4 regions of the Arthrobacter sp. A2-55 genome follow, and region 4 is predicted to be linked to each of the others. Evidence: riboswitches for the same ligand, from Rfam matches in the RefSeq annotation. Region 4 holds a riboswitch; each other region holds the start of a gene.
The links. Region 4 has a riboswitch for thiamine pyrophosphate ahead of thiC (phosphomethylpyrimidine synthase ThiC). Riboswitches for the same ligand answer to the same signal wherever they lie in the genome.
Positions count from the first base shown of each region.

Region 1: another riboswitch for thiamine pyrophosphate. It lies ahead of LPN03_RS04505 (ECF transporter S component); the one in region 4 lies ahead of thiC (phosphomethylpyrimidine synthase ThiC).
Region 2: another riboswitch for thiamine pyrophosphate. It lies ahead of thiO (glycine oxidase ThiO); the one in region 4 lies ahead of thiC (phosphomethylpyrimidine synthase ThiC).
Region 3: another riboswitch for thiamine pyrophosphate. It lies ahead of thiD (bifunctional hydroxymethylpyrimidine kinase/phosphomethylpyrimidine kinase); the one in region 4 lies ahead of thiC (phosphomethylpyrimidine synthase ThiC).

Region 1 is NZ_JAJLOZ010000009.1:46,262-53,447, forward strand. Features, by position in the region: gene LPN03_RS04490 (UDP-N-acetylglucosamine 1-carboxyvinyltransferase) at 1-1,413, opposite strand, end outside; gene LPN03_RS04495 (energy-coupling factor transporter transmembrane component T family protein) at 1,664-2,461, opposite strand; gene LPN03_RS04500 (ABC transporter ATP-binding protein) at 2,458-4,128, opposite strand; gene LPN03_RS04505 (ECF transporter S component) at 4,132-4,758, opposite strand; TPP riboswitch at 4,805-4,922, opposite strand; gene LPN03_RS04510 (DUF4235 domain-containing protein) at 5,156-5,416, shown strand; gene mnhG (monovalent cation/H(+) antiporter subunit G) at 5,413-5,769, opposite strand; gene LPN03_RS04520 (monovalent cation/H+ antiporter complex subunit F) at 5,766-6,041, opposite strand; gene LPN03_RS04525 (Na+/H+ antiporter subunit E) at 6,038-6,610, opposite strand; gene LPN03_RS04530 (Na+/H+ antiporter subunit D) at 6,619-7,186, opposite strand, start outside.
Region 2 is NZ_JAJLOZ010000056.1:20,651-27,836, reverse strand. Features, by position in the region: gene LPN03_RS14885 (MarR family winged helix-turn-helix transcriptional regulator) at 1-387, shown strand, start outside; gene LPN03_RS14880 (NAD-dependent epimerase/dehydratase family protein) at 384-1,313, opposite strand; gene LPN03_RS14875 (TetR/AcrR family transcriptional regulator) at 1,456-2,199, shown strand; gene thiE (thiamine phosphate synthase) at 2,217-2,891, opposite strand; TPP riboswitch at 2,936-3,060, shown strand; gene thiO (glycine oxidase ThiO) at 3,057-4,304, shown strand; gene thiS (sulfur carrier protein ThiS) at 4,301-4,540, shown strand; gene LPN03_RS14855 (thiazole synthase) at 4,585-5,385, shown strand; gene LPN03_RS14850 (4a-hydroxytetrahydrobiopterin dehydratase) at 5,410-6,066, shown strand; gene LPN03_RS14845 (hypothetical protein) at 6,079-6,384, opposite strand; gene LPN03_RS14840 (DUF3107 domain-containing protein) at 6,427-6,651, opposite strand; gene LPN03_RS14835 (TetR/AcrR family transcriptional regulator) at 6,699-7,186, opposite strand, start outside.
Region 3 is NZ_JAJLOZ010000001.1:129,311-136,496, reverse strand. Features, by position in the region: gene LPN03_RS00620 (vitamin K epoxide reductase family protein) at 1-220, opposite strand, end outside; gene LPN03_RS00615 (Rne/Rng family ribonuclease) at 614-4,180, shown strand; TPP riboswitch at 4,344-4,442, shown strand; gene thiD (bifunctional hydroxymethylpyrimidine kinase/phosphomethylpyrimidine kinase) at 4,433-5,965, shown strand; gene rplU (50S ribosomal protein L21) at 6,298-6,606, shown strand; gene rpmA (50S ribosomal protein L27) at 6,669-6,926, shown strand; gene obgE (GTPase ObgE) at 7,035-7,186, shown strand, end outside.
Region 4 is NZ_JAJLOZ010000045.1:210-7,395, forward strand. Features, by position in the region: partial or broken gene LPN03_RS12930 (HD-GYP domain-containing protein) at 1-1,122, opposite strand, end outside; gene LPN03_RS12935 (carboxymuconolactone decarboxylase family protein) at 1,161-1,787, opposite strand; gene LPN03_RS12940 (hypothetical protein) at 1,774-2,529, opposite strand; gene LPN03_RS12945 (GNAT family N-acetyltransferase) at 2,637-3,149, opposite strand; TPP riboswitch at 3,200-3,310, shown strand; gene thiC (phosphomethylpyrimidine synthase ThiC) at 3,308-5,050, shown strand; gene LPN03_RS12955 (dihydrofolate reductase family protein) at 5,114-5,668, opposite strand; gene LPN03_RS12960 (alpha/beta fold hydrolase) at 6,338-7,135, opposite strand.

The DNA of each region.
Region 1 (7,186 bases), on a different contig from region 4:
GGCCAGCAGGATGCAGGCGGCGGGGCGGAGGGCCGGCGGGCAGCCGATCTCCGCCGAGCGCCACGCGGTGGGGCCCTTGATGTCAATGCGGTGCGGATCCAGCAGCCGCACGCCGGCGCCAAGCCGGTTCAGCTCGGTCAGGTAGATGGCGCGGTTCTCGTACACCCAGTCGTGGATGAGCGTGGTGCCCTCGGCGCAGGAGGCGATGACGGCGAAGAAGGGCAGGTTGTCGATGTTCAGGCCCGGGAACGGCATGGGGTGGATCTTGTCCGGTGCGGCGTGCAGCTCAGAGGGCAGGGTGGTGATGTCCACCAGGCGGGTCTTGCCGTTGCGGGCCGTGTATTCGGCGGACTTGCGGTAGTGGAAGCCCATCTGCTCCAGCACCTTGAGCTCAATTTCCATGAACTCAATGGGCACGCGGCGCACGGTGACCTCGGACTTAGTCACGATGCCGGCGGTGATCAGGGACATCGCCTCGATGGGGTCCTCGGACGGGAAGTACTCAATATCCACGTCGATGCGGGCCCGGCCGCGGATGGTCAGCGTGGTGGAGCCCACGCCTTCCACGTGCACGCCCAGCCCCTGCAGGTAAAAGCACAGGTCCTGGACCATGTAGTTAGGGCTGGCGTTGCGAATCACGGTGGTGCCCTCGCGGTGCGCGGCGGCCATGATGGCGTTTTCGGTAACGGTGTCCCCGCGCTCGGTCAGCACAAAGGTGCGGTCGCTGTGATCGCTGAGCGGGGCCTGCACCTGGTAGAAACCGTTGTGCGCGGTAACGGCCAGGCCAAATTCGCGCAGGGCCTGCATGTGGGGCTCCACCGTGCGCGTGCCCAGGTCGCAGCCGCCGGCGTAAGGGATGCGGTAAATGTCCTGCTGGTCCAGCAGGGGGCCCAGCAGCATGATGACGGAGCGGGTGCGCTTGGCTGCCTCCACGTCCATGGAGGCCAGGTCCAGCACTTTGGGGCGGCGGATCTGAAGGTCGGTGGCATTGAGCCACTTGCACTCGACGCCAATGCTGGTGAGCAGTTCAACAATGCGGTTGACCTCCTCGATGCGGGCCAGCCGGCGCAAAGTGGTGGTGCCGCGGTTGATCAGGCTGGCACACAACAGGGCCACGCCGGCGTTCTTGCTGGAGTTGACGTCCACGCTGCCGGAGAGCTCGCGGCCGCCGTGCACGCGCAGGTGGGTCACCACGTTCTTGGGTGAATTTCCCACGTTGACAATGTTTCGCCCCAGCAGGGATTCCATGCGCTGGATCATCTTCAGGCTAAGGTTTTGCTTGCCCTGTTCCATGCGTGCCACCGCGCTCTGGCTGGTGCCCAGTTGCGCCGCGAGTTCCAGCTGGGTCCAGCCTTTGTCGTTCCGGGCGTCGCGGACCAATACACCGACGGTTTCTGCAGCCACTTGAGTCATAACACTTTTATATCATGGGACGCATATTTTGCAGGCATTTCGTGACCTTTACAGCAATTTGGTACTTTGTAGGCCAAGATTAGCCATTGCATGCGATAAGTCTATTCGGCGGCCTAATTCGCAAACCGTCTCCCACTACGGTACTCCCCCTGCGGACATTCCGTGCGCAACGCCGAGACAGCGGATGCGCGCCGAGATCCGCAGGATATTCCATCCGGTCTCGGCGTTGATCCGCTGTCTCGGCGGAGGGTTAGCCAAACACAGGATTCCACGTTCCCAGCACGACGGCGGCCCCCACCGACACGGCCACCATCACCAATCCCCCTGCCGCCACCGCGGCGTCGCGCCGCGTAAAGACGGATTCGCGGGCCCACGTGCGGGGCCCGGCGCCAAAGCCCTTGGCCTCCATGGTGACTGCCAGTCGGGACGCCCTGCGGATGGCCTGGACCAGAAGCGCCAGGGCCTGCCCCAGGGACGCGCGCAGGCCGCTGAAGAAGCCGGGCTCGCTGCCCACCCCGCGGGCGCGGCGGGCCATGCCGAGGGTCTGCCATTCGGCCACCAGCAGGCCCACCAGGCGCATCGCAGCCAGGGCACCGAGCACAAAGCGGTGCGGCAGGCGGAGCTTCTGGGCCAGCGCGTCCGCCAAGTCGGTGGGATCGGTGCTGGCCAGGACAATGATCCCCGGCAGGGCGATCGCCAGGCCGCGCAGCGCAATGGCCACACCGGACTCCACGGAACCGGTGGTGAACAGGAGCGGCCCTGCCGAAAGGAGCACCTCGCCCGTTTTGGGTGCCAGCAACGCCGTGCCGTAGCCGCCCACCACGGCGGCCAGCAACACGGGCCAGCCCCGACGCAACAACAAGGAGGCGCCCAGGCCGGCCAGCGGAAGCAGCAGGCATTCCAGCACCAGGGCCGCCGTGGCAGACACCCAGTCCACGCTCAGGAGCAGGGCGACGGTGATGGCCATGGCGGCGCCCAGCTTGGCCAGCGGGTTCGCCCCCGCCAGCCAGGCGTTCGACCGGGGGGCGGCAAGAACATCCACGCTCATCTCCGCACCCCCGTCTGCGACACAGGCTCCGCCACGGGCTTCGGTGCAGCCCCCGGCTCAGCCCCCGGCTCGGCCGCCGGCAGGGTCATCCGCACGTGGTTATCTCGAACTTCAACAGGAGGGTCCACGGGCGAGCCGAGGACCAGCCGGGCCCCTCCCAACACCTGGGTGAAGGCGGAGTCGTGCGTCACGGACACCACGGCAGTGCCGGCGTCGAGCAGTTCGGTCAGCAGCGAGGCCAGCTCGGCCCAGGTGTTGGCGTCCTGGCCGAAGGTGGGCTCGTCCAGGACCAGCACCTGCGGACCGGCAGCCAGCACGGTGGCCACGGACAGCCTGCGCTTTTCGCCCCCGGACAGCGTGAAGGGGTTGGCGTCCGCCACGTGGCCCAGGCGCAGCCGCTCCAGCAGCCCGTCCGCGGAGGCCTCCCCCCGGCCCAGCAGCCGCGGCGCAAACAGCAGTTCATCGCGCACGGTGCCCGTCACAAATTGGTGCTCCGGTTCCTGGAACACATAGCCGATCCGGCTGATCAGCTCCCGCCCGCGCCATTTCAGCGGCGCGCTGCCGGCACCACGGGCCAGGGCCGGGCTGGCTTCCAGGCGCCCGCCCACGGCCGGCAGCAGCCCGGCCAGGGTGAGGGCCAGCGTTGATTTCCCGGCGCCGTTGGGCCCGGTCACGCTGAGGGCCTGCCCCGCGGAGATCCGCACGCAAGGCACGACGGCGGCCGGCACGGCCGGGTGCCGTCGCGTCCCGGCCTGCCGGGAGACGGCCAGGGCCTCCGCGTCGAGCAGTAGGTGGGAACCGGCGTCGTCCGTGGCCGAAAAAGTCCGCGGACGCACGGCGGGAACCCGGCCCGGCACCCAGACCCCGGCGGCGGCCAGCATGCCGGCTGCCTGGGCCAGGACCTCCGCGGGGGCGCCGTCCAGCAGCACGCCGCCCGGCTCCCCGGCACGCGCGGGCGCCAGCACCACAATCCTGTCCACCACGTCCAGCCAGACGGAGACGCGGTGCTCCACCACCACCAGGGTGGCCCCCGTGGCATCGAGGCTGCGCCGGACCGCGTCGTGGACGTCCACCACGCCGGCGGGGTCAAGGTTGGCGGTGGGTTCGTCCAGCAGGAGCAGCCCGGGGCGCATGGCCAGCATCCCGGCCAGGCCCAGCCGCTGCTTTTGCCCGCCGGACAGGGCGGAACTGGAGTGGTCCAGCGGCAACTTCAGCCCCACCTGTTCCAGGGCTTCCGGTACACGCCGCCAGATTTCCTCCCGCGGCACGGACAGGTTTTCCGCACCGAAGGCCACGTCGTCGCCAATGCGGGAGAGGACCACCTGGGCGTCGGGGTCCTGCTGCATGAGCCCGGCGCGGCCGCGGGATTCCGCCACGGGCGCGCCGTCAATGAGGAGCGTGCCAAACTCGTCGGCACCCTCCTCGCCGCCCAGCACACCTGCCAGGGCGTGCAAAAGCGTGGACTTGCCGGCGCCTGAGGGTCCCAGCAGCAGCACCCGTTCGCCGGGTGCGATCTCCAGGTCAAGATCGTGGATGGCCTTGGCCGGGCGGCCTGCGTGCTGCCAGCCCCACCCCCGGGCACTGACCCGCGCCGGGGCGCTCCGGCCCGGGGCGCTCAGTGCCGGGGCACTCCGGGCCGGGGCACCTCGGCCCGGCTGGCGGGCCATTCCCTACACCACCGGTTCGGTGGCAGCCCCGCGGGAGGGCAGATTGGCCAGGGCGCCGGTGCGGGCCAGCCCGCGCACTGCCAGCCAGGAGAGCAACCCGGCCAGCACAGCCCCGGAAATGGCGCCGAACACGGTGTAGACCAGCTTCCAGGGGAAGTCCCACACCACGTTGTAGACCAGCGAATCGTTGATGCCCATGGCCACGCCCGCCAGCGCACCGGCCAGCAGTGCCACGGGCAGTGTGAAGCGGCGGTAGCGGAAGGCGGCAAAGGCCACTTCCGCGCCGAGCCCCTGGACCAGGCCGGACAGCAGCACGGTAAAGCCAAAGGAACTGCCCAAGAGCGCCTCGACAATGGCGGCCACTATCTCGCAGTACAGTGCGGCGCCGGGCTTGCGGATCACCAGTGCGCCGATCACGCCGGCAATCAGCCAGCCGCCGCCGTACAGGCCGGCAAGGGGCGGAAAGGCCACGGTGAAAGCGGCGATCACGCCGTAGCCGGCGGACCACAGCCAGAAGACGACGCCCACGGCCACGGACAGCACGGAGGCCACCACAATGTCCACCACGCGCCACGTGGATTTGGGTGCTGACTTGGAGTTTGCGGAATTGCCCGCGACTGACTTGCTCATGTTTCCTCCTTTTCAGGAGGGGCGGCCGCGGCGGTATTTCCGCGCAGCCGAAGAGAACTCGACTCCCTTCGCCGGTACTAGCCGGAGCAGGTTCGAGGGTCTGCGGCGAACCGCACTCTCAGCGCCGGTTCCCGGGTCGGGATGACGCTCCCCTGTCGTGTTGAATTGCGGCTTTAGTCTACCCGCACGGCCGGTTGGCGGCGAATGTTGATGACGCACGACGGCGGCGGGGCGCCCTGGGCGGGCGGCCCACCGCCGTCGTGCTTGGCTTGGAGGGGCGGCGCGGCAATGGCCCGTCCATATTTTCCCTCAGCGTTGACCGCTGTCGAGGGCAAACGGTTAGGCTAGCAACAGGTCCACCACCGCGTCACCCCGCCCCACCCCAAGGAGTGTTTTTGTGAATATCGTGTTCAAGCTGCTCGGCACGGGCGTCAGCGTGGCTGCCGGGTTTGTGGCCAGCAAGATCGTTGACACCGCGTGGGAAAAGAGCACCGGCAACAAGCCGCCCAAGGACGGAGCCAATCTGGAAAACAGCCTCCGCTCGGCACTCACCTTTGCCCTGGTTTCCTCCGCCGTGGCCGCCATCATCCAGGTCCTGGCCGGGCGCACCACCCAAAAGGCCATTGCCCGCTTCAACCAGCACCCCGAAGAGGTCTAGGCGCCGCCTTCTTCCACAACGGCCTCTACCACGTCATTGAGCTCGTCCACCGTGAGGAGTTCGGGGCGGCGGTGCTTGGTGCGGTAGCCGGCGCGGCCCACCATGTGAGCGGACACCGGCACCGTCAGCAGCTGGAACAGCCAGGCCACCAGGAGCGCGGGCAGCAGCGACCAGGCCTGCAGCTGCAGCGCCACGGCGGCCAGCATCAGGAACAGGCCCAGCACCTGCGGCTTGGTGGCGGCGTGCATGCGGCTCATCAGGTCAGGAAACCGCAGCAGTCCGACGGCTGCGGCCAGGCTCATGGCGGCCCCGCCCAGCAGGCAGATGGCCGTCAGCACATCAACCACGTTCATGCTTCCTCCTTGCGGTGCGCCACGAAGCGGGCCACCGTCACGGAGCCAATGAATCCCACCACGCTCAGGACCACCAGCAGCGCCAGGTTGTCCGTGTGGTGCTTCAGTGCCATGTCGGTGGCCAGGGCGGCGCCGAAAATGGCCAGCAGGACGTCCGCGGCGATGACCCGGTCCAGCAGCGACGGCCCGGCCGCGATGCGGTAAATGGTGCCTGCCGCCGCCAGGGACAGCACGACGGCGACAATTACGCCCACTGTTCCCAGTCCCGTCATGGTTCCTCCCTCGGGGCGTGGTTATCTCGAATCTCAACGGTGAGGGCGGCAAGTTCCTCGCGGCTGCCCATGATGCGGATCAGCCGGGCCTCGATGTCCCGGATCCCGGCCCGGGCCTGCTCCACACTTTCGGCCGTGGGCGTGTTCATGGCGTGCATGTACAAGGTGGCGGTGCCGCGGTCCACCTCAACCACCAGGGACCCCGGGATCAGCGACAGCACGTGGCCGGTGGCCGTCATGAGCAGGTCCGAATGACTGCGGAGGGGGACGGCGATGACGGCATTTCGGATGCGCGGCCCATGCGCCACAGCCCAGTATGCAACCAGGGCGCTGGCCACCGTGACTTCCTTGAGGAACCACATCACAAACACCAGGGCGTGCAGCACGTTGAAGCGGCCGCTCAATTCCACGGGAGGCAGATAAAACGCCTGCGAGACCCCCAGGGCAATCAGCAGGCCAAAAACCAGGTTGCCGGGGCTGAAGTCCTGCCACAGGGCACCCCACACCACCACCAGCCAAATGAGCAGCGGCAGCCGCTGCCACGTGCGGCGCTTGCGCACAGCGTCCACGGTCCGCCTCATGGAGCACCCGCCCCCAGCACGGCCGCAATGTAGGGCGTGCGCGCAAGCATGGCGTCCGCCGCCTGCTGGCTGAGCTCAAACAATGGCCCGGCGAATACACTGAGCGCCACGCCCAGCACCACCAGGCCCAGGGTGGAGTAGACCATCATTTTCGGCAGGATCGGGATCTCGTTCTCCCCGGCGAACCGGCCTTCGGTGGCGTCAACATACCTGCTGGTGCGCAGCGCCCGCATGCTCCGCCTGCCGGAGGCGTCCGGGGCCGTGGCAAGCAGCACGGGGTCAGGGTCCTCGGCGTCGGCCGTGCTGCGCCAAAACACGCGGTTCCACACGCGGGCCATGACCAGCAGCGTCAGCAGGCTGGCCGCCACGGCGCCCACCACCAGCACGTACGCCATGGGCGAGCCGTCCGCCACGCCGGCCTGCAAGAGGCCCAGCTTCCCCAGGAATCCCGAAAACGGCGGGATGCCGGACAGGTTCATGGCGGGGATGAAGTACAGCGCGGCCAGCAGGGGGGACAGCTTGGCCAGCCCGCCCAGCCGCGAGATGGCGGAGGTGCCGCCGCGG
Region 2 (7,186 bases), on a different contig from region 4:
GCGCTGGCCTCCCAGCGGGTGGAGCGCGACCTCGCGGCGGCGGCGGTGTCACGCGCGGAATTTGACGTGCTCTGCACGCTGGCGCGCAGCGACCGGCCCCTGCGGGCCAGCGAGGTCACCGCGGCCACCATGCTGAGCGGCGCTTCCACCACCAAGAACGTTGACCGCCTGGCGCGCCGCGGGTTGGTGGAGCGGCTGCCCTGGGAGCGCGACGGCCGCGTGGTCCTCATGCGCCTAACGCCCTTGGGAACGGAGCTCGTCAACCGCGAGTTTCCGCACTTTCTGGACCGCGAGAGGGAGCTGCTTGCCGGGCTGGCTGCGGGGGAGAAGGCGCAGCTGGCGGCCCTGCTGCGCAAGATTGCCGCACGGGCCGAGCCTGCCAGCTAGGCTTGCCCGCGCCACCACTCCACGGTCTCCTTCGCCGCGGTTTCCAGCGGAGTGGGTGCCAGCCCTAGCAATTCCTGGCTGGCGGCGGAGTCCATGATGAACGGCCGCTGGAACTGGTACAGCGTCTCCGCCAGGTCCCGCACGTCGCTGGAGAACATCCCCGAGGCACGCAGCACCCAGGCCGGGACGGCACCCACCTTCGGCGCCGGCAGCCCCGCGGCGGAGGTGAATGCGGCGGCGAGGGCGCGCTGCGTCAGCGCCGGGTTGGTGGGGGCGTGGAGCACGGAATTCCACAGGCCGGGCATGGCGGCTGCCCTGATCATGGCCGCGGCGAGGTCCGGGACGTAGGTAAACGAGTGCGGCACATCCGCCCGGGCGACCACGGACACTCGCCGTCCCCGAAGCAGCTGCGGGACCATGCGCTCGCCCGCATGGGCGTTGCGGACTTGCGGGCCGAAGAAGTCCGAGGCCACCACGCTGACCGTGGGCGTGGGGGAGGCCGCCCGGGCTGCCAGCAAGAGGGTCCGTACGCCGCGCTTTCCGCCTTCGGCCAGGCGCGGGCTGTCCTCCGCCATGACGGCGCTGGGCTGGCTGTAGGAATAGAGGCTCTCCGGGAAAACGACGACGGCGCCACCCTCGCCCGCCGCCGCCAGCACCACCTGCTCGGCCGCCGGGAGCTCGCGCCGCCATGTTTCGGCGTTGTATTTGGAACCATGAACGCAATGGAAAATGGCGTCGGCGCCGGCAAGTGACGCCCGGAGTGCCCCCGGGTGGCTGACGTCCACGCGCAGCCTTTCAATGCCCGGATGATCCGGACCCGAACCGGAACGGGTCAGGACCCTGACGTGCTGGCCGGCTTCGGCGAGTTGAGTGGCAACGGTCCAGCCGACGGGCCCGGCGCCGGTGACGACCTTGACGGCGTCCATGGTGGTCTCGATTCTGTGGAGCGGAATTTGTGAATTAGAGAGCGGTGCTCTCTAAAATTAAGTGTCAAACAGGGGATCGCCAATGTCAAGAGCACTGCTCACTAAAGTTGACGACGCTCTCACAATGGTTCAAAATCAGGGCATGGCACAAACACCGCGGGAGCGCGCACGGCTCCAGACCATGGATGAGATCTTGTTGATCGGCCGCCGCCACCTGGCCGTCCACGGAGCGGCGGGACTGTCGCTGCGGGCTGTGGCCCGCGACCTTGGCGTGGTCTCCTCCGCCGTCTACCGCTACGTCGAGAGCCGTGACGAGTTGCTGACCCTGCTGCTGGTGGATGCCTACAATTCACTGGGAGACGCCGTGGATGCGGCCGTGGACAAGGTTCCCGAGGCCGATTATTCGGGGCGGTTCCGGGCGTTGGGACGGGCCGTCCGAACATGGGCCCTGGCTGAACAGGCCCGCTACGGACTTCTTTTTGGCTCACCCGTGCCAGGTTATGACGCCCCCGCGGACCAGACAACGGGACCGGGCACCCGCGTCATCGCCAAGCTGGTGGGCATCCTGGAGGGCGCCTACACTGCGGGCATCAGGGCTGGCGGACCGCCCGCGGGTCCAGCCGAAGAACATGCCGGCACAGAGGCGGAATCCGTTCCCGGCCACCTTCTCGCTGCGGACTTCGAGGCCATCCGCAGCGAATGGGGCATCACGGCGGATGACAACGCCCTGGCCCGCGGAGTCCTGGCCTGGGCGGCGATTTTTGGCGCCGTCAGCTTCGAGGTGTTTGGCCAATACGGGAAGTCAACCTTCCACGACCCGGCAGCCCTCTTCGACGTGCAGCTGGACGTCCTGGCGCGGATGGCGGGGATCGCGGGGCTCGTCTAGGGCAACGGCCGCGGACGCTACCCCAGCGCAGGCAAGCGGGACAGCAGTTCCTGGGCGGCCGCCGTCGGATCTTCAGCGTCGGTGACCGCCCTGACCACCACAATCCGGGAGGCGCCGGCCTCCACCACTGCGTCAACGTTTGAAAGGTCCACCCCGCCGATGGCAAACCACGGCTTGGACGTGCGCAGGGAGGCGGCGTGCTTCACCAGGTCAAGGCCGACGGCGGCCCGGCCAGGCTTGGTGGGCGTGGCCCACAGCGGCCCCACGCAGAAGTAGTCGGCGAAGTGGCTGGAGGCGGCGGCGGAGGCCTGGAGGCGGTCGTGGCTGGAGAGACCCACGGACACCGACGGGCCCACCAGGGACCGGGCGGCTGGCAGCGGCAGGTCCTTTTGCCCCACATGGAACACGGGGGCGCCGGACAGGGATGCAATGTCGGCACGGTCGTTGACCGCCCACAGCTTGCCGAATTCCTCCGCAACAGAGCGCAACACAGCCAGCAACTCCAGTTCCTCGGCGGCCTCCAGGAACTTGTCCCGCAGCTGGATGATGTCCACGCCGCCGGCGTACGCCGCCCGGACAAACTCGGCAAAGTCCCCGCGGTCCCGGCGGGCGTCAGTGCAGACATACAGCCTGGCGCCGGCCACAGTGGGCGAGTCCCGGGCCGGCTCGGCGAGGGCGGAGAAAAGGGGCATGGCGTCATGTGTGAGCGAAGGGGTGTGCATATCTCCTAGACTAGTTCAGTACCGCGGGAGCCAGGAAAGCTGGCTGAGAGGGCGCCGACTGCGCCGACCGACAGGCGCCCGCAAGGGCGTGGAACCTGATCCGGATCATGCCGGCGTAGGGAAGGAGACCCAAAAATGGCGCGCACAGTGCCGGAGACCATCACCACCGACGTGGCCGTTGTGGGCGGGGGCATCGTGGGCCTGGGCATCGCCTGGGAAGCCCAGCGGGCCGGCGATGCGGTCACCGTCATCGACCCCTCGCCGGCCACGGGAGCCACCTTTGCCGCGGCCGGCATGCTGGCACCGGTCAGCGAACTCCATTACCAGGAGGAGGGCTTGCTGGCGCTTACGCTTGCCTCCGCGGCCCGCTGGCCGGAGTTTGTGGCGCCGCTGGTGGCCGCCGGGCACGCTGACACCGGATTCCGCACGACGCCGACGCTTGTGTTGGGTGCCGATGCTGCGGACCGAGCCGCGCTGGCTGACTTGCGTGAAGTCCAGCTGGCGCACGGGCTGGACGTTGAACAGCTGTCCATCCGTGAAGCACGGGCCCAGGAACCGCTGGTGGGCCCTCACATTTCCTGCGCCTTCCGGATACCCCAGGACCACCAGGTTGATCCGCGCGGCGTGGCAACGGCCATCCGCGTGCAGCTCAATGTGGTGGCGGCCGAGCGCGGCCGGCTCCGCGAGGAGCAAACCTCCATCCGGCGCAACGCCGTCGAGCTGTTGCATGAGGACCCGGCGGACACCCGCTCCAGGGTGACGGGCGTGCTGCTGGAGGACGGCCGGGAGGTCCATGCCCGGGAGGTGGTGGTGGCCAACGGACTGGCCGCCCCCACGCTGCAGGGCCTGCCGGACGGGCTGGTGCTGCCTCTGCGCCCCGTGTACGGCGACATCCTGCGCCTGCGCGTCCCCGAACACCTGCGCCCGCTCACCACGGCCACCATCCGCGGCCTGGTCCGCGGACTGCCCGTGTACCTGGTGCCGCGCAATGACAACACCGTGGTGCTCGGGGCCACCATGCGAGAGGACGGATCGGCCGGCGTCAGCGCCGGGGGAGTCCACCAGCTGCTGCGAGACGCCCAGGTGCTGGTGCCCGCCGTGGCCGAACTGGAACTCATGGAAACCACGGCCCGCGCCCGCCCCGGCACCCCGGACAACGCACCTCTGCTGGGCCGTGTTCCGGGCCCTCACGGCAGGGACATCCCGGGGCTCATCATCGCCACGGGATTCTTCCGGCACGGCGTCCTTCTGACGGCCATTGCCGCCCACATCACCCGCCAGCTGCTGGGCGGAGTCACGGACCTGGCCTGGGAGCAGTTCCGCCCGGACAGGTTCTCGCCCGCATTGCAGTCAACCCACACCGAACCTGAGGAGACACCATGAGCACCATCCAACTCAACGGCGCGGCCCGTCCGCTGGCCGAAGGAACCACCGTGGCGCACCTGGTCACGGCTGTCACCGGCCGGGCCATCCTGGCCAGCGGCCAGCCTGCCGACGGCGGCCGGCTGGGCGTGGCCGTGGCCCGCAACCAGAACATTGTGCCCCGCAGCCAATGGGCCGGCACCACGCTGGAACCCGGCGACGACGTCGAGGTCGTCACGGCCGTCCAGGGCGGCTAAGCCAGCGCCGCCCGCGCACCAAACCTTGAGGAAAGTGAAGCACCATGACTGAAACCCTGACAGCAACGGACCCGTTCATCGTGGCTGGAGTCCCGCTGGGCTCCCGCCTGATCATGGGCACGGGCGGCGCGCCCAGCCTTGACGGGCTTGGCGCCGCGCTGGTGGCCTCCGGCACCGAACTGACCACCGTGGCCATGCGGCGCTACGCCCCGGGCAGCGGCGGCAGCGGCGGCACGAACCTTTTTGAGCTGCTGGTCGAGAACAACATCCGCGTGCTGCCCAACACCGCCGGCTGCTTCACGGCCCGCGAGGCGGTCATGACGGCCGAACTGGCGCGTGAGGCGCTGGAGACGGACTGGGTGAAACTGGAAGTCATCGCCGATGAGCACACCCTACTGCCGGACGCCGTCGAACTGGTCGAGGCCACCGAACAGCTGGTGAACCGCGGCTTCAAGGTCTTTGCCTACACCAACGACGACCCGGTGGTGGCCCTGCGGCTGGAACAGCTGGGCGCTGCCGCCGTCATGCCGCTGGGCGCCCCCATCGGCACGGGGCTGGGCATCCTGAACCCGCACAACATTGAACTGATCGTCTCCCGCGCGTCAGTCCCCGTGGTGCTTGACGCCGGCATCGGGACCGCCTCCGACGCCGCACTGGCCATGGAACTGGGCTGTGATGCCGTGCTGCTGGCCACAGCCGTGACCCGGGCGCAGGACCCCGTGCGCATGGCCGAGGCCTTCAAACACGCCGTGATCGGTGGCAGACTGGCATCACGGGCCGGGCGCATTCCCAAGCGGGCCCACGCCTTGGCGTCCTCCGCCATGGAGGGCCGCCCGGACCTTTAGACCGGAATCTTGAAGGAGCCTGCCGTGGCCGCGAACGATGCTTTGACCCGCCCCGAGATCGACGCCGAGCTGGCCTCCCTGCCTGACTGGACCCTGGGCCTTGGTGCCTTGCGCACGGCACTGAAGTGCCCGACGTCGGCCGCGGCACTGGAGCTGTTTGCCGCGATCGGGGCGCTGGCGCAGGAAGCCAACCACCACCCCGACGTCGACTGGCGCTACGACACCTTGTTTGTGGCCCTGACCTCCCATGACGCCGGCTCCAAGGTGACCGCCCGGGACGTGGCCCTTGCGCGGGCAATTTCCGCTGCGGCGTCAGAGGCCGGCGCGGCGGCCCGTCCGGAGTTGCTGCACACAGTGGAAATTGCCATTGACACGGATGATGCGGACGCAATTTCAGAGACGTGGCGCGCCGCGTTGGGCTACCGCAAGGCGGAGGACGGTGCGCTGGTGGACCCGTTTGGCCGCGGACCGTCCGTGTGGTTTCAGCAGACGGCCACGCCCAATGTCAACCGCTTCCACCTGGATGTGACCGTGCCGTACTCGCAGAGCCCGGGGGTGCTGTCCGCCGTCGAAGCCGCAGGGGCTTCGCTGGACCACGGCGCTGCGCCGCGCTTCGTCATTGCCACGGATGCGCAGGGGAACCGGCTGTGCGTGTGCACGGAGGCGGGCCGCGGCGCCTAACCCTGGCGGGAATTAGTGCATCGCCAGGATTTCGTTGGTCCGCGCAACGGCCTTCGCGTGCCGGGTGCGCCCCACGTAGCCGGCCACGGCCGACGCCACGGCCCCGCCCACCACCATCGACAGGATCCAGGGGATCCAGGCCGTGGCGGGGGAGGTGTCGAGGCGCAATGCCATGGTGGCCATCCAGACCAGCTCGGCGGCAACCACGGCGGCGCCGGCCGGCAGCAGTGCCCCAAAAGTGGTCCGGTGCTTGTCAACGCCCCAGGCTATGGCACCAAAGGCACCGGCCGTCAACGCAATGATGACCAAGGCAACCATGAGTGGTCCTCTTTCCTGGAAGGAGTATGAAGCCTAAAAGGCCTACAGTGCGCCGAAACCAACCCGGCGGGCCTCTTCGGCGCCCAGTTCAACATAGCCCAGGGCGTTGCCCGGAACAATGACGATGCGGCCCTTCTCATCCTTGAGGCGCAGTTCGGAGCCCTTGGCCAGGGCTTCCGAGACCAGTGCGGCAATGTCTTCTGCCGACTGCTCCGAATCGAGGACAATTTCGCGGGCGATGTTTTGGATGCCGATCTTGATTTCCACAGGTGTCTCCTCGGTGCAAACGTGCAAAATGAAAGTACAAGCAAACTCTATGCCGACGGGAGCTGCGGTTCCTTGGGGAAGCGGCTAATTCCGCGCCAAGCTAAACGGTAGACCAGCTCGCTGGCCACTTCGATGTCCAGGTCGCCGTTGGCTTCGAGCCAGTAGCGGGCGCTGACCTGCGCCATTCCGGCCAGTGCACGGCCCAGCAGCGTGGCTTCAAGGTGGGCCAGCTTGGTGTCCTCGGCAATGACCCCGGCAATGGCGTCGGCGTAGTCCGAATTGAACTTTTCCAGCCGTGCGGCCACATCGGGGTCGTTGACCAGGTCCGATTCAAACACCAGCCGGAAAGCCTGGTCGTCCTTGGCCATGAAATGAAAATACGCCTTCATGGTGGCCTGCACGCGCAGCTTGTTGTCCGAGGTGGAGTTCAGTGCGGCAAGCAGCATGGTGGTCAGGGATGCCAGATGGCTGTCCAGGAGGGCCAGGTAGAGCTCGCGCTTGCTCGGGAAGTGCTGGTACAGCACGGGCTTGCTGA
Region 3 (7,186 bases), on a different contig from region 4:
TTTTCATGACATCGCCGCAAGAGATCCAGGTGTTAATGTCGCAGCTGACCTTGGCATTGGGATTGGCATACAGGCTCAGGCGTTCCAGCACCAGCGTGGCGGAGGCGATCCAGCCAATGGCGCCGGCAATGAGCAGGAACCAGGCGAAAGGATTCGCACGGACCAGGGTGGGCACGGCGGGTGTGTCGTGAACGCGCGCGGAAACGCGGGAGTCAGGCATGGGGCCCTTTTCTGTTCGTAGCGGCATTGTTGTCCTGATTCTAGCCCGGCAAACTTGGCGCGCCGGGCCACCCTTGCGGCGGGTGCGCGGGGCTGGTATGAGACAATGAAGGTGGCTGTTCAGCGTTCCACATGCGCTCCACAGTCCAATGGCAGGCCCACGGGGCGGCCGGTGACGAGGCACCTAGCAACGGCAGCCCTCCACCAGGTCCGGTCCACGCCAGGCAAACGCGGAACAGGCAGGCCATTGGCTTTTCAGAGCTTGTGCACCCAGGAGTTGGTGCCGCCTGAAAGGTAATAAGACGACTTCCGTCAACGCCTGCGGGTGTTGGCACATCAGCCGTACGCGGCACCCGATGTGGGGGTGTTGCCCCGGCGCGAAAGTAACGCCCAAATGAATAATGAAAAAGACGCAACAAATTCAGCCGCAACCGCCGATGAAGGCACTGCGGCGGCACCCGCCAAGGCGGTCCGCTCACGCCGGGCATCGGCCAAGGTCACCTCGCCGGCCGCCGCGCCCGCGGCACAGCAGCCATCCGCGGCTGCGGCAGCCCCTGCAGCTGATGCTGATGCCGTTGCCGGTGCCGTTGAGGCGGCCCCGGCCAAGAAGGCGCCCGTCCGCCGCAGCCGGGCCAAGAAGGCCGCCCAGGACGCAGTCCCGTCCCTGCTGGACGCCTTGGCCGACGGCACGGCCGAACCTGACGCTGCCGTTCCCGCAGCCACCCCGGAAGCGGCCGCCACGGCCGAATCAGCCCCGGCAGATGCCGCTGCCGCTGCCTCGGCGAAGGCCCCTGCCAAGCGCCCGGCCCGCCGCCGGGCCACCGCCCCCGTGATGGCGCCGGCCTCCGTCCAAGGCGAATTGCATCTGGAAGCGGCCCAGCCCGAGGGTGCTGCCGTCGCCGCGGCCGAAGCCCCGGCCAAGAAGGCCCCCGCCCGCAAGGCGCCGGCCCGCAGCCGCGCTGCCAAAAAGGCTGAAACCACCGCCGTGCAGGACGACGCCACTGTGGTGGCCGGCACCGATGAAACAACTGCCACGGATCCGGTGTCTGCCTCGACTCCTGCTGCCTCGACGCCCGCTGCCGGGGAAACAGCCGCGGCTGCTCCGGCCAAGGCCGTCCGCAGCCGCCGCAGGACCGCTGTGAAGAAGGCTGACGACCAGGGCGAAAGCAACGGTGCCGCAGGAGTGGGCGCCCGCACGGAATCCCCGGACGCTGCCCAAGGTCCGGCTGAACAGGCCGTTGCCCCGGCAGGCGAGGACGTTGCCGGGGCTCCTGCCGAGGCACCCGCTGCTGTGGACGCTGCCACGCACACACCCGCAAACACCGAAGCCGCGGACGCTGCCGGCGAAGGGCCAGCCCAGGAAGCTGCCGCCACTTCACTGTTCCTGTCCCCGGCCGCCGGCATTTCAGCACTTTTCCTGGCACCGGACTTGAGCCTGGCCGTCCCCGCGCCTGCCGCCAGCCACGAGCATGACGAGGAATCCGAAACCGGCGAGGGCCACGACGATTCCTCGGCCGGGCGCCGCGGGCGCAACCGCCACCGCCGAGGCGGCAAGCCCGCCGGTAATGCCGGCGACGAAGCAGGCACCGCGGCAGCTGATGCTGCCGATGAGCCGGGCGAGGACGACTCCGCGGACGGCGTGACGTCGCGCCGCCGTCGCCGCCGCCGCCGTGGTGAGGCGGATCTGGAACTGACGGGCGGCACCGATGAAGACCCGCCCAACACCGTCACCCGGGTCCGGGCGCCGCGCACCCCGGCAGAGCCGTCGTCGAGCGCGTCAAACCGGGTGACCAGCCTGCGCGGCTCCACCCGCCTGGAGGCGAAGAAGCAGCGCCGCCGCGACTCGCGCGATTCCGGCCGCCGGCGCACCGTCATCACCGAGGCCGAGTTCCTGGCCCGCCGCGAATCCGTGGACCGCGTCATGGTGGTCCGCCAGAACGAGGACCGCATCCAGATCGGGGTGATGGAGGACGGCATCCTGGCCGAACACTTCGTGTCCAAGACGCAGCAGGATTCGCTCATTGGAAATGTGTACCTGGGCAAGGTCCAAAACGTGCTGCCCAGCATGGAAGCTGCATTTGTGGACATTGGACGCGGACGCAACGCCGTGCTCTACGCCGGTGAGGTCGACTGGGACGCCGCCAAGCTCAATGGCCAGCCGCGCCGCATTGAAAACGCCCTGAAGTCGGGGGACTCCGTCCTGGTCCAGGTGTCCAAGGACCCCGTGGGCCACAAGGGGGCGCGGCTGACCAGCCAGGTCTCCCTGCCGGGCCGGTACCTGGTGTACGTACCCGGCGGCTCCATGACGGGCATATCCCGCAAGCTGCCCGACGTCGAGCGGAACCGTCTCAAGCGGGTCCTGAAGGACCACCTGCCGGAAAATGCGGGCGTCATTGTGCGCACGGCCGCCGAGGGTGCCAGCGAGGAAGAGCTGACCAACGACATCAACCGGCTGCGCGCCCAGTGGGAAGGCATCAACAACCGGGCCACGTCGCACAAGACCCTGGCGCCGGAGATGCTGTACGCCGAACCGGACCTGACCATCAAGGTGGTTCGCGACGTCTTCAACGAGGACTTCAGCAAGCTGATCGTCTCCGGCGAGGAGGCGTGGGACACCATTGAGGCCTATGTGACGTATGTGGCCCCGGACCTGCTGGACCGCCTGGAAAAGTGGACCCGGCCGGAAGACATCTTTGGCGTCCACCGCATCGACGAGCAAATCTCGAAGGCCCTGGAACGCAAGGTGTTCCTGCCGTCCGGCGGCTCGCTGGTCATTGACCGCACCGAGGCCATGACAGTGGTTGACGTGAACACGGGCAAGTTCACCGGCTCCGGCGGCAACCTGGAGGAAACCGTCACCAAAAACAACCTCGAAGCGGCGGAGGAAGTGGTCCGCCAGCTGCGCCTGCGCGACATTGGCGGCATCATCGTCATTGACTTTATTGACATGGTCCTGGAATCCAACCGCGACCTGGTGCTCCGGCGCCTGGTGGAGTGCCTGGGCCGGGACCGGACCAAGCACCAGGTGGCCGAGGTCACCAGCCTGGGCCTGGTGCAGATGACGCGCAAGCGCATGGGCACCGGACTGCTGGAAGTCTTTGGCGAGCTCTGCGAGACCTGTGCCGGCCGCGGCATGGTCACCCACGAGATCCCGGTGGAGCACCGCCGCGTTCACACCGTGGCCGTTGACACCCACCATGCGCACGCTTCCCGGCCCGAGCACCGCGAAAACGAACGGACGGCCAACCGCTCCACGCGCAGTGAGCGAAAGCGCAACCGCAACAACCGCCCGGCCCACCTGGACAACGAGCACGCAGACGGGACCGACGCCGTCGAGCTTTCGCATGACCCGGCCGACGGCGCCACCGAGGCCCAGAAGGTGCAAAAGGCCCACGAGGCCCGGGCCGCGCTGGCGAACATTGCCGCCGCTGCCGCCGCCGCCCACCACGGTGCAGGCGCCGGTGCAGGTTCCGGTGTGGGCGCCGGTGCTGGGGCCTCGTCCCCGGCGGCCGAGGTGGAGGAAGTTGAGGTCAAGGCGCTGCCCGCCAGCCTGGGGGAGAACGCCATTGTGACCTTGGGCGGGGAAGCCATTGAGCTGCCCCGCGGGCACCACAATGACACGCCCCACGCCGGAAATGCCGAGCAGGCGCAGCGCCTGGCCGGACTTGCCGAAGCACTTGACCAACTGGCCGGCTCGCATGCGGCGGCCGGTGAAGAATCCGGGAACGGCCGCCCCCGCCGGGCACGGCGCAACCGCAGCGCCCGCAGCGCCCAGGGCGGAGCCGACATGTCCGTGGAAACGTCGGAGCCCGCTGGCGCCCAGGCTCCGGCAACGGCCGGTTCGGGGCGGGCCGCCACGGCTGACACTCCCAGGGCTGAGGCTGCGAAGGCCCAACCGGCCAAGAAGGCACCGGAGCCCATCATCATGCTGGGTGTGGGGGTTCCCGCCTCCGAGCTGTAGGGCTCACAACTGCACTGACTGTGCGGTCAGTATGCAGCGATGGCGGCTTGCCTGCGGGCAAAGCCGCCATCGCTGCATACTGGCGTGTGGCCGGGGTGAAACGCCCGGTCCGGAATTTTCCGTCACGCAATTTTTCCCAGGGGGACGCGGGCGGGCTAGGCTGGGGTGCGACACGGGGTGCCAGGCCAGCAGGGCCGGCTGAGATAAAACCCGTTGAACCTGCCCGGCCAGCACCGGCGAAGGGATGTCCCCATGATCGTCAACACCTTGTCCGAACCCGCAACCGGAGACCGGGCAGCAGCCCCGACGCCGGCAGCCACGGTGCGCCGCCACCCGCGAGTCCTGAGCATTGCCGGTTCCGACCCGTCCGGCGGCGCCGGGATCCAGGCGGACATCAAGTCCATTGCCGCCAACGGCGGGTACGCGATGGCGGCCGTCACGGCCCTGACTGCCCAAAACACCCGGGGCGTGCAGTCGGTCCACGTACCCCCTGCGGAATTCCTGCGCCGGCAGCTTGAGTCGCTGTCGGACGACATTGCCATTGACGCCGTGAAGATCGGCATGCTGGCCAATCCCGAGGTAATGCGCGCCGTGGGGGAGTGGCTGGAAACCACGCGGCCCGCCGTGGTGGTGCTGGACCCGGTGATGGTGGCCAGCAGTGGCGACTCCCTCGTGGCGGTGGATGCGCGCCTGGCCCTGCTGGACCTCCTGCAGCACGCCCACCTGGTGACCCCCAACCTGCCCGAGCTGGCAGTGCTGGTGGGGGAAGCCGAGGCGGACTCCTGGGAAGCGGCGCTCGAGCAGGGCCGGCGCCTGGCCGCCACGTCACAGGTGCGCGTGCTGGTGAAGGGCGGCCACCTGGCCGGCAGCGCCTGCCCGGACGCCCTCGTGGAACCCGGCGGCAGCGTGGAAGAGTTCACGGCACTGCGCATCGACACCGCCAACACGCACGGCACGGGCTGCTCGCTCTCCGCAGCGCTGGCCACTGTCCAGGCCCAGACCAATCACTGGCCGGAGTCCGTGCGCCGCGCCAAGGGATGGTTGTGGGATGCGCTGGAAACGTCCGCCGAACTCGAGGTGGGGCACGGCCATGGGCCGGTCAACCACTTCCATTCGCTCTGGGACGCGGCGCCACCGGCGGGCAATGCGTTCAGCAGGAGCCTCTGGGACGAGGTGGAGCCCCAACGCAAGGCCATTTTTGAGCTCGGCTTCATCAAGGACCTCGCGGCCGGCACGCTCACTGAGGCCCACTTTGCGTACTACCTGGCGCAGGACGCCATGTACCTGGGCAGCTACTCGCGCGTGCTGGCGCGCGCCAGCGCCCTTGCCCCCACCGCGGAGGAACAGCTGTTTTGGGCCAAGGGGGCAGAAAATTGCCTTGCCGTGGAGCTGGCGCTGCACGGCGACTGGCTGGCCCGGCACCCCCTGGACGTGGGCCCGGGCCCCGTGACCAAACACTACGTTGACCACCTGCAGGCCGCGGCGTTCGCCGGCAGCTACGGGGAAGTGGTGGCCGCCGTGCTGCCCTGTTACTGGCTGTACGCCGAAGTGGGCCGGGTCCTGCACGCGGACTACCTGGCGTTCGACGGCGTGCACCCGTACGCCAGGTGGCTGGAAACGTACGCCGACCAGGCGTTCGCCGACGCCGCTGAGGCCGCCGTGCGCATAGTTGACGCCGCCGCGCGCCGGGGATCTGCCCTGGACCGCGAACGCATGCGCGAGGCGTTTGTGCACTCGGCCCAATACGAGGTGGACTTCTTTGACGCCGCACGGCTGCACGCCTGAAAGGCCGGCAGGTGATTAACGCCACCGGGGTGCTGCGGAAAAAACCGGCGCGCCACACCCGCAGAACGGGCGCCGCGTCCCCAGGCGCGCTAGAGTAGTTGCGCATGGTTCCTCTCAAACGGGCTGATGCGCGCGGACAGCTGTCCGGCACGCAGCGAATCCGGGACAGCGGGCCAGTCTCATTTGCGGCCGGGGCAGGAATTAGCGTATTCTTGATCTTCGGTGCTTACGCCAACCTAGGGCAACCACTCCATGGTAGAACTCCATTGAGGTCCACGGCGTTGAGGCACATCAATACTTTGTTATAAACGTCGAGAGAAGTGAGTTCCCCAGTGGTGTACGCGATTGTCCGCGCAGGCGGCCGTCAAGAAAAGGTTTCCGTTGGAGACTACGTGACCATGAACCGCGTCCCCGGTGGAGTCGGCAGCACGCTTGAGCTGCCCGCTTTGCTCTTGGTTGATGGTGAAACAATCACCACCGCCGCAAAGGACCTGGCTAATGTAAAGGTTACGGCTGAGAAGTTGGAGGATCTTCGCGGGCCGAAGATCGTCATCCAGAAGTTCAAGAACAAGACCGGTTACAAGAAGCGCCAGGGCCACCGTCAGGAACTGTCCAAGGTCAAGATCACCTCGATCGCGTAATTCCGCGTTCGGCACGTCGATCAACTTAAACAGTCTTTTAGTCAAAAGGTAGGCATTTTACAATGGCACATAAAAAGGGTGCGAGTTCCACTCGCAACGGTCGTGACTCCAACGCTCAGTACTTGGGCGTCAAGCGCTTCGGCGGTCAGGTTGTCAAGGCGGGCGAGATCATCGTCCGCCAGCGCGGCACCCACTTCCACCCGGGCGCCGGCGTCGGCATCGGCAAGGACGACACCTTGTTCGCCCTGGACGCCGGTGCGGTCGAGTTCGGCCAGCGCCGCGGCCGCCGCGTGGTGAACATCGTCGCCGCTGCGGTCTAACACCAAAGCTTTTTTACCAGTGGAGCGGGCCGCACGGCTCGCTCCACTGTGTTTTAATACGCGGACTAGAATGAGTCCGCAAGGGCAGCATCAATCGAGGAGAATTCATTGGCCAGCTTTGTTGACCGGGTTGTTTTGCACGTATCCGGCGGGACTGGCGGCCATGGCTGCGTCTCGGTCAAGCGCGAAAAGTTCAAGCCGCTGGGAGGGCCCGACGGCGGCAAGGGCGGCGACGGCGGCGACGTGATCCTGCGCGTGAG
Region 4 (7,186 bases):
GGACACCCTTCCAAGGATGCGCTCGCTGAGGAACGGGTACATTTGCATCCGTTCCCGGTCCATGGAGGACAGCCCGGCTGCCTTGTCCCAGACCGCATTGGAGACACCCATGCGGCCCAGGTCGTGGACCCACCCGGCACGGCGCAGCAGCTCCACCCCGTCCGCGGGAAAGCCGGACGCTTCGGCGGCGCGGGCCGCGAGGGCGGCCACGGACCGGGAATGGCCTGCCGTCCAGGGGGACTTCAGGTCGGCAAAGTCCCCCATGGCGGCCAGGACGGCATCCATGCCGGCCTCGGTCAGCTCGTCGTCCCCCGGGGCCGCGGCGAGGGCTGCCGGCCACGGGTCCGCCTCCAGCAGCCCCGCCGTCAGGCCGGCGGCCCGTGCGCAAAACAGCTCCGCCAACTCTGGGTCGAACTGCGTGCCGCGGCGCTGCCGGACCATGTCCACCGCGGCCGGCAGGCCGCCTGTCCGCAGGAACACCTCGGCTGTGTCCGCCAGCTGCGCGATGCGCATTTCCAGCGGAATTTCGACGCCGGACCTCCCCGCCGGGAGTCCCTTGCCGTCCCAGCGCTCAAAGGCATGGCCCAGGATCGCCGGCATGGCCGGGTCCAGCCCCACCCTGTCGGCGAGTTGCCCGGCGGAGAGGCAGTGCGAACGGATCAGCTTCCTGACCGCCGTGCCCGCCGTTGCCGCGAACTGCGACTGCCGGGCGGCGCGCCGCAGTGGCGGCAGCTCTGTGCCGGTGTGGTGCAGCATCAGCGACAGCATGGGCAGCCCGTGGGCGTCAATGAGGTAGTAGTCGGCCCGGAAGCCGATGTCGTCGCCAAAACGGGCAGCCAGTTCGAAGGAGTCCGCATGGCAGCCAATCCAGGCCAGCAGGTTGGCATAGTAGGTCCGGGCCCGCGCCTCCGGCCCAAGTCCCAGCAGATCGGCCATCCGCACCCCCAGCAGCATGGCGCGCAGCATGTGCTCCATGGGCTGGCCAAGCCCCAGGTCGATGGCCAGGGACAGGGCCGCCAGCACTTCGGCGCGCCTGGCCGTGGCGGGGGGCCGCGGCACTGCGCCCGCCGGCCCGTGGGCCGTGGGAGACCGGAAGGAGCCGCCGAAATCCTGTGCCGCCACACCCCCATTCTACGGCGGGCGCAGGTTCCGCACCGGTTTCAAGTGCCGGCCGCTGCCGGTCCCGCGGCCGCCGGGAGTGCCGGGCGCCCCGCCCCGCCCACGGGTGCGAGCAGGGCGTCCTGCAGCCCGGGCGCCAGTCCGGCAGGCACGTCAACGTCCACTGCCAGTGCGTGCAGCGCCCTGCTGAAATAGTTGCGGGCCGCGGCAGCCAGGGCGATGTCCACAATCTCCCTGTCGCTGAAGCCGGCGTCACGCAGGGACTGGGAATCGGCGTCGTCCATGGTGGCGGAGGCGGTGCTGAGCTTCAGGGCGAAGTCCATCATGGCCACCTCACCCGCGGGGAGGCCGGCGGTGCGGTAGTCGCGTGCCACGCGCTCCAGCTGCTCCGCCGGCATGAACTTCAGTGCCTTGAGGCCGTGTGCCAGCAGGCATGCGGCGGAGCCGAGGCCGCGTGCAGCGGCCAGCGTCACCAGCTCGTAGCGCCGCACGCCCAGCGAGCCGGCGATGGCCGCCTGCAGCGCCCGCCAGGCAGCAAGCGCCTCGGGATTCAGGGCCATGGCGCGGGTGTGGCTGGGAACGTAACCCATGGCCTTGAGGTCGTCGGCATACAGTTGTGCCACGGGTCCCGCGGCAGCCGATTCGGGAATGGTTTCAATGATGCTCATGGTGCTGCGCCGCCCTTTCATGATCCGGTATGTGGTGGGGTGCCGCGGTGGATGGGTACCTGATGCCCAGGTCCGCCGCAAACAGGCCCCGCTGGGGGAGCCAAAAATCGCCCAGGCGTGCCTGGCCGGGGAGCGGCCGCAGGGTGCCCGCGTCCTTGCCCCCAATGGCGGCACGGCTGCGCGTGACGGCCCAAATCCGCAGCGGCCTGGCCTGGAAACTTTGGCCGTTGGGGACAATCCCGGCAAGTTTCATCCGTCCCGCACCCAGCGCTGGCCCCATCATGGCGGCCATGGCGTTGACCACACCGTCCCGGCGCCACAGTGCGGCAGGAAATCGCAGGGCCGTTGCCGTTGCAGCCCGCGTGACCCACGTTGCGCCGAATTCCAGTTCCCACTGCACCACGCCGGGTACGCGCACCGTGAGTGCCGCGGGCCCGGTCCACTCGGCATTGACCGGAGCGGTGGCGGCCCGCGCCAGGGCGGCGCCAAAGTATCGGGCACAGCTGAGCTCCGGCGGGGCATCTGCGTAAATCGTCCACTGTCCGGCGGGGGTGCGCAGCCATACGGCACGGTACCCCGGGCCCACCGAACTTGTGGGGAAGCGCCGGAATGCCAGGTAATGGCCGGAACCAAAGGGCACCCCGACCACCGCGTAGCCGGCAAAGTGTTCTGCGGTGTCGGGCGGCTGGATGGCTTCCAGTTCCGCCGCTTCTGCCCATTCCCGTGGTGTGGTTGTCTTCATGGCCGTCTCCCTTTTTTGCCCTGGTCCGGCCAGCATAGGGCCGCAGCGCTTCGGAGGCATGGGGCAGATGACCCATTTGTGCCGTGGGGAATTGGGGCGGGGATTTCCTAGCGAAGTTCGGCGGACATGGCCACGCGCCGGCCCATGGCGTCGAGCCCCAGCGCTGCTTCCTCGCGGCGCAGCTGGCGCAATTCAGGGGCCAGCGCCCGGTCGGCCAGCTCGGCAAAGCCGCAGCTGGTGTAGAACGGGCCATTGAAGGGCACCTCGGCAAAGGTGCACAGCGTCATCGCGCGGAATCCTGCCTCAAGGGCCCACGCCTTGGCCGCCATGACCAGCGCCCGCCCGATCCCCTGCCGGGCATGCTCGGGGCTGACGGCCAGCTGGGCCAGGTGCGCCTGGCCATCGACAATTTCCAGCCGGGCAAAGCCCACGGGGGGCCTCCCGGCAACCATGATGTGGAACGCGCCCGCATAGGATTCCGCAGTGCCGGGCGGCGGAAAGTCCGCCGGCGCCCCCGGAGGGAACGGCGGGTCCAGGGTGGCAAATGCCTGGTCCGCGTCCGCTTCCAGGGCAGGCAAAAGCGAGAATTCACTCAGCGCCGCGGGACGGATTTCCAGCATGGAACGATCCTACGGCTTGACACCGACACCCTCTTCTCGTGTACCTTCAATCTTGACCACACGGGAGCCCCGAAGCAGGGGCTGAGACACGGGCTGCAGCTGCCCGGGACCGTTGAACCTGTCCGGGTAATGCCGGCGAAGGAAGTGAGCACCACCCTGTGAATTCCACCGAACAAAGCCCTGCCCACACGCTGTCCTGGCTGACTGACCCCGACCACGGCCTGCGGGTCCCTGTGACGTCCATTGCACTGGAGGATTCGGCGCCAGGCCGGGAGAATCCGCCCCTTCAGGTGTACCGGACAGCGGGCCCGGGCAGCGACCCGGTCCGCGGACTGCCGCCGCTGCGCGACCCCTGGATTGCGGCTCGCGGGGATTGCGAAAACTATCAGGGCCGGGCGCGCGAACTGCTCGACGACGGTCGCTCGGCCCAGCGGCGCGGCGCCGCCTCCGCGGAATGGCGCGGTACGAGGAGGGCGCCGCTGCGGTCGCGTGAGGGACGCACCGTGACCCAGATGCATTACGCCAGGGCCGGCGTCGTAACCCAGGAAATGCGTTTTGTGGCGCTCCGCGAAAACTGCGACGTGGAACTGGTGCGCCGCGAGCTGGCGGCCGGCCGGGCCATCATTCCCAACAACATCAACCACCCCGAGTCCGAGCCCATGATCATCGGCAGGGCCTTCCTGGTGAAGATCAACGCAAACATCGGCAACTCGGCCGTCACCAGCTCCATCGCCGAAGAAGTGGACAAGCTCCAATGGGCCACGCTGTGGGGCGCCGACACGGTCATGGACCTCTCCACGGGTGACGACATCCACACCACGCGGGAATGGATCATCCGCAACTCCCCGGTCCCGATCGGCACCGTTCCCATCTACCAGGCCCTGGAAAAGGTCAACGGCGAGGCGGACCAGCTCACGTGGGAGATTTTCCGCGACACCGTGATCGAGCAGTGCGAACAAGGGGTGGACTACATGACCATCCACGCCGGTGTACTGCTGCGCTACGTCCCGCTAACGGCCAACCGGGTCACGGGGATCGTGTCCCGCGGGGGGTCCATCATGGCCGGCTGGTGCCTGGCGCACCACCGGGAGAATTTCCTTTACACCCATTTTGACGAGCTGTGCGAGATCTTTGCCCGCTACGATGTTGCCTTCTCCCTCGGCGACGGCCTGCGCCCGGGCTCCACGGCCGACGCCAACGACGCCGCCCAGTTTGCGGAGCTGGACACCTTGGCCGAGCTGACCAGGCGGGCCTGGGAATTCGACGTGCAGGTCATGGTGGAGGGGCCCGGCCACATTCCCTTCCACCTGGTCCGGGAGAATGTGGAGCGCCAGCAGGAGCTGTGCGACGGCGCCCCGTTCTACACCTTGGGCCCGCTGGTCACCGACATTGCCCCGGGCTACGACCACATCACCTCGGCGATCGGTGCCACGGAGATCGCCCGGTACGGGACGGCCATGCTCTGCTATGTCACGCCCAAGGAACATCTGGGGCTGCCCAACAAGGACGACGTGAAGACAGGCGTCATCACCTACAAGATCGCGGCGCATGCGGCCGACATGGCCAAGGGCCACCCGGGTGCGCGGGACCGTGACGACGCCTTGTCCAAGGCCCGCTTTGAATTCCGCTGGCGGGACCAGTTTTCGCTGTCCCTGGACCCGGCGACGGCGGAGGCCTTTCACGACGAGACGCTGCCCGCCGAGCCGGCCAAGACGGCGCACTTTTGCTCGATGTGCGGCCCCAAGTTCTGCTCCATGCGGATCAGCCAGGACATTCGGGACGCCTACGGCGACACGGCGGAGCAGGAGCTGATCGCCGGCGGCATGGCGGCCAAGAGCGCCGAGTTCCGGGCGGCCGGGGCCACGGTGTACCTCCCCGAGCTGGTGGTTCCCCGCCCCTAGCGCCGCCGATCGGGGCTGGACGACCGCTTCGGCCTTCCGAACGCGCCACGTGGGTGACCCGCTTCAGCCCCTCAGCGGCCGGTAGACCTGGACGACGACGCCGCTGGGGAAGGGGGTGCTCCCAACCAGCTCAAGATGCCGTGATTCCGAAAGCCGGTCGAACAGGGCCTGGCCGCGCCCCAGGACCATCGGCTGGACCAGGAGGCGGTACTCGTCGATCAGGTCCGCCGCGGCGAGCCCGCCGGCAAGCCCGGCACCTCCCCAGACGATCACGTCGGGGCCCGGCTCTGCCTTGATGGCGGCGATCTCGGTGGCGAGGTCGCCGCGCGCGACCCTGGTCTGCGGCCACGTGGCCTCGTCGTCGCGGAGCGTGGCCGAGAACACGACCTTGGGGATGTCGTTCATTGGCGATGCGTAAGGGTCCTGCGAGGTGGGCCAGAACGACGACATCTCCTGGTAGGTGACACGCCCCATGAGATGTGCACCGGCCTTGCTGATCCCCTCAAGCTTCCACTGCTTCAACGCAGAGCCTTCGGGGACTGCCATCCCCGGATGCTCACGGACGCTGCCAACAAACCCGTCAACGGACATTGACATGTACAGGATGACATTCCGCATTGTTTGCTCCTCGATACTGCCGCACTGCTGCCGTCCTTCCATTCTGCGGCCATGCGGCGAACGGCGACAGGGCAACAAGGTGGCCGGCGCCACGGTGGACCATCCCGGGCGGGGGGCGGCCCCCCGCCTTGGCCGTGATCCACCGGTGGGCCGCGGGGTTGCTCGGCGTTTTAGACACGAAATGCCCGTCATTTAGAGGGAGGTACGGCTACCACGGTCAAATCTTCGTACCTAAAAGAGGGCATCGCGCGGATGCACATGTCCCACAGCCGTGCGGCCCTGTCAGTTTCCTTTGACGAGGAGAATCCGGTGCCGCAGACCGGGCCTGGTCCCGGTGATGCGCCTGGGCCGGACGGCGCCCTTGTTCGCGACACCGTCCGGGGAAGACGCCGCACCGGTGATCATCGCCCAGCGCCTGCGCAAGGGCGCCGCGAGGTCGCCAAGATCCCGTTCACCCCGTTCTCCCCGAGGACGAAGGCCGAACGGATCCCCGGGACGGATCCCCGGGCAGCTGGTCGTGCGCCGCATCCCCGAACTAAACCCGAAAGCCGCCAAGGAACCCAACATGCAACCCCACCGGCAGCAAGGCCGGCCCCACCACTGCCCAAAACCACCACATCATCAAAAACCGGAAATCAGACAGATCCCACACCAAGTCGGCAGCCCCGCTTAGCTGCCGTCCCCGGAGCCGGCCTCGAAGCCGGATTCGAGGCCGGATTCGAGGCCGGCGATGAATTCCTCAATCAGGGCCGCCCCCGCGTCGGAATCCTGCGGCCGGTGCCCGCCGCCGGTGACTTCGTGGCGGGCACCGGTGGCGGCGAGGTAGTCCGCGATCTCCTCATAGAGCGGCTCCCACCCGCCGGTCAGCACCAGGGTGGGCACCCCGGGGACAATGTGCACGGGGGCCTCCCAAAGCGGTGCCTGAAGGTGAATGCGGGCGGCGATCCGCGCCGAGGATTCAACCGGCCCGGGGCCCGGGAGCCGGCCCGGCAGCCCCGCTCCGCCACCGGCAATGCCGGGTCCGGCACCGCCCGGGCCGGCCATGGACGCCGTCAGCCTGCGGAATTCGGCGGAGAAGGCAGCGTCAGTCATCGTGGCGCTCCGGGAAAACAGCGGTTCCAGGTGCTCACGATAGGCGCTGGTGGCGGGCAATTCAGTGGTGAGCGAGAGCAGTGCCGGCTCCACCAGCACCAGGGACTTGACCAGTCCGGGCTGCTCCACGGCAGCCATCACAGCGGCAATGGCACCCTGGGCGTGGGCCACCAGGTGGGCGCCGCCGTCGAGCGCGTCAAGCACCATTCGTACATCCGCGGCATATTCGGTGGGCAAGGGAGGCGCCGCCGCGTCGAAGCCGGTGCGCTTGAGGAAGAGGGCATCGTAGCGCCCGGCCAGGCGGTGTTGGACCGGCCAGGCTGCCGCTCCGAAGCCGTCGATCCCGTGCACGAACACGATCCGGGGTTTTGTCATTCAAGCAGGGTACCGGATGGGCCTGACAGGGCATTGAACGGACACCCCCCA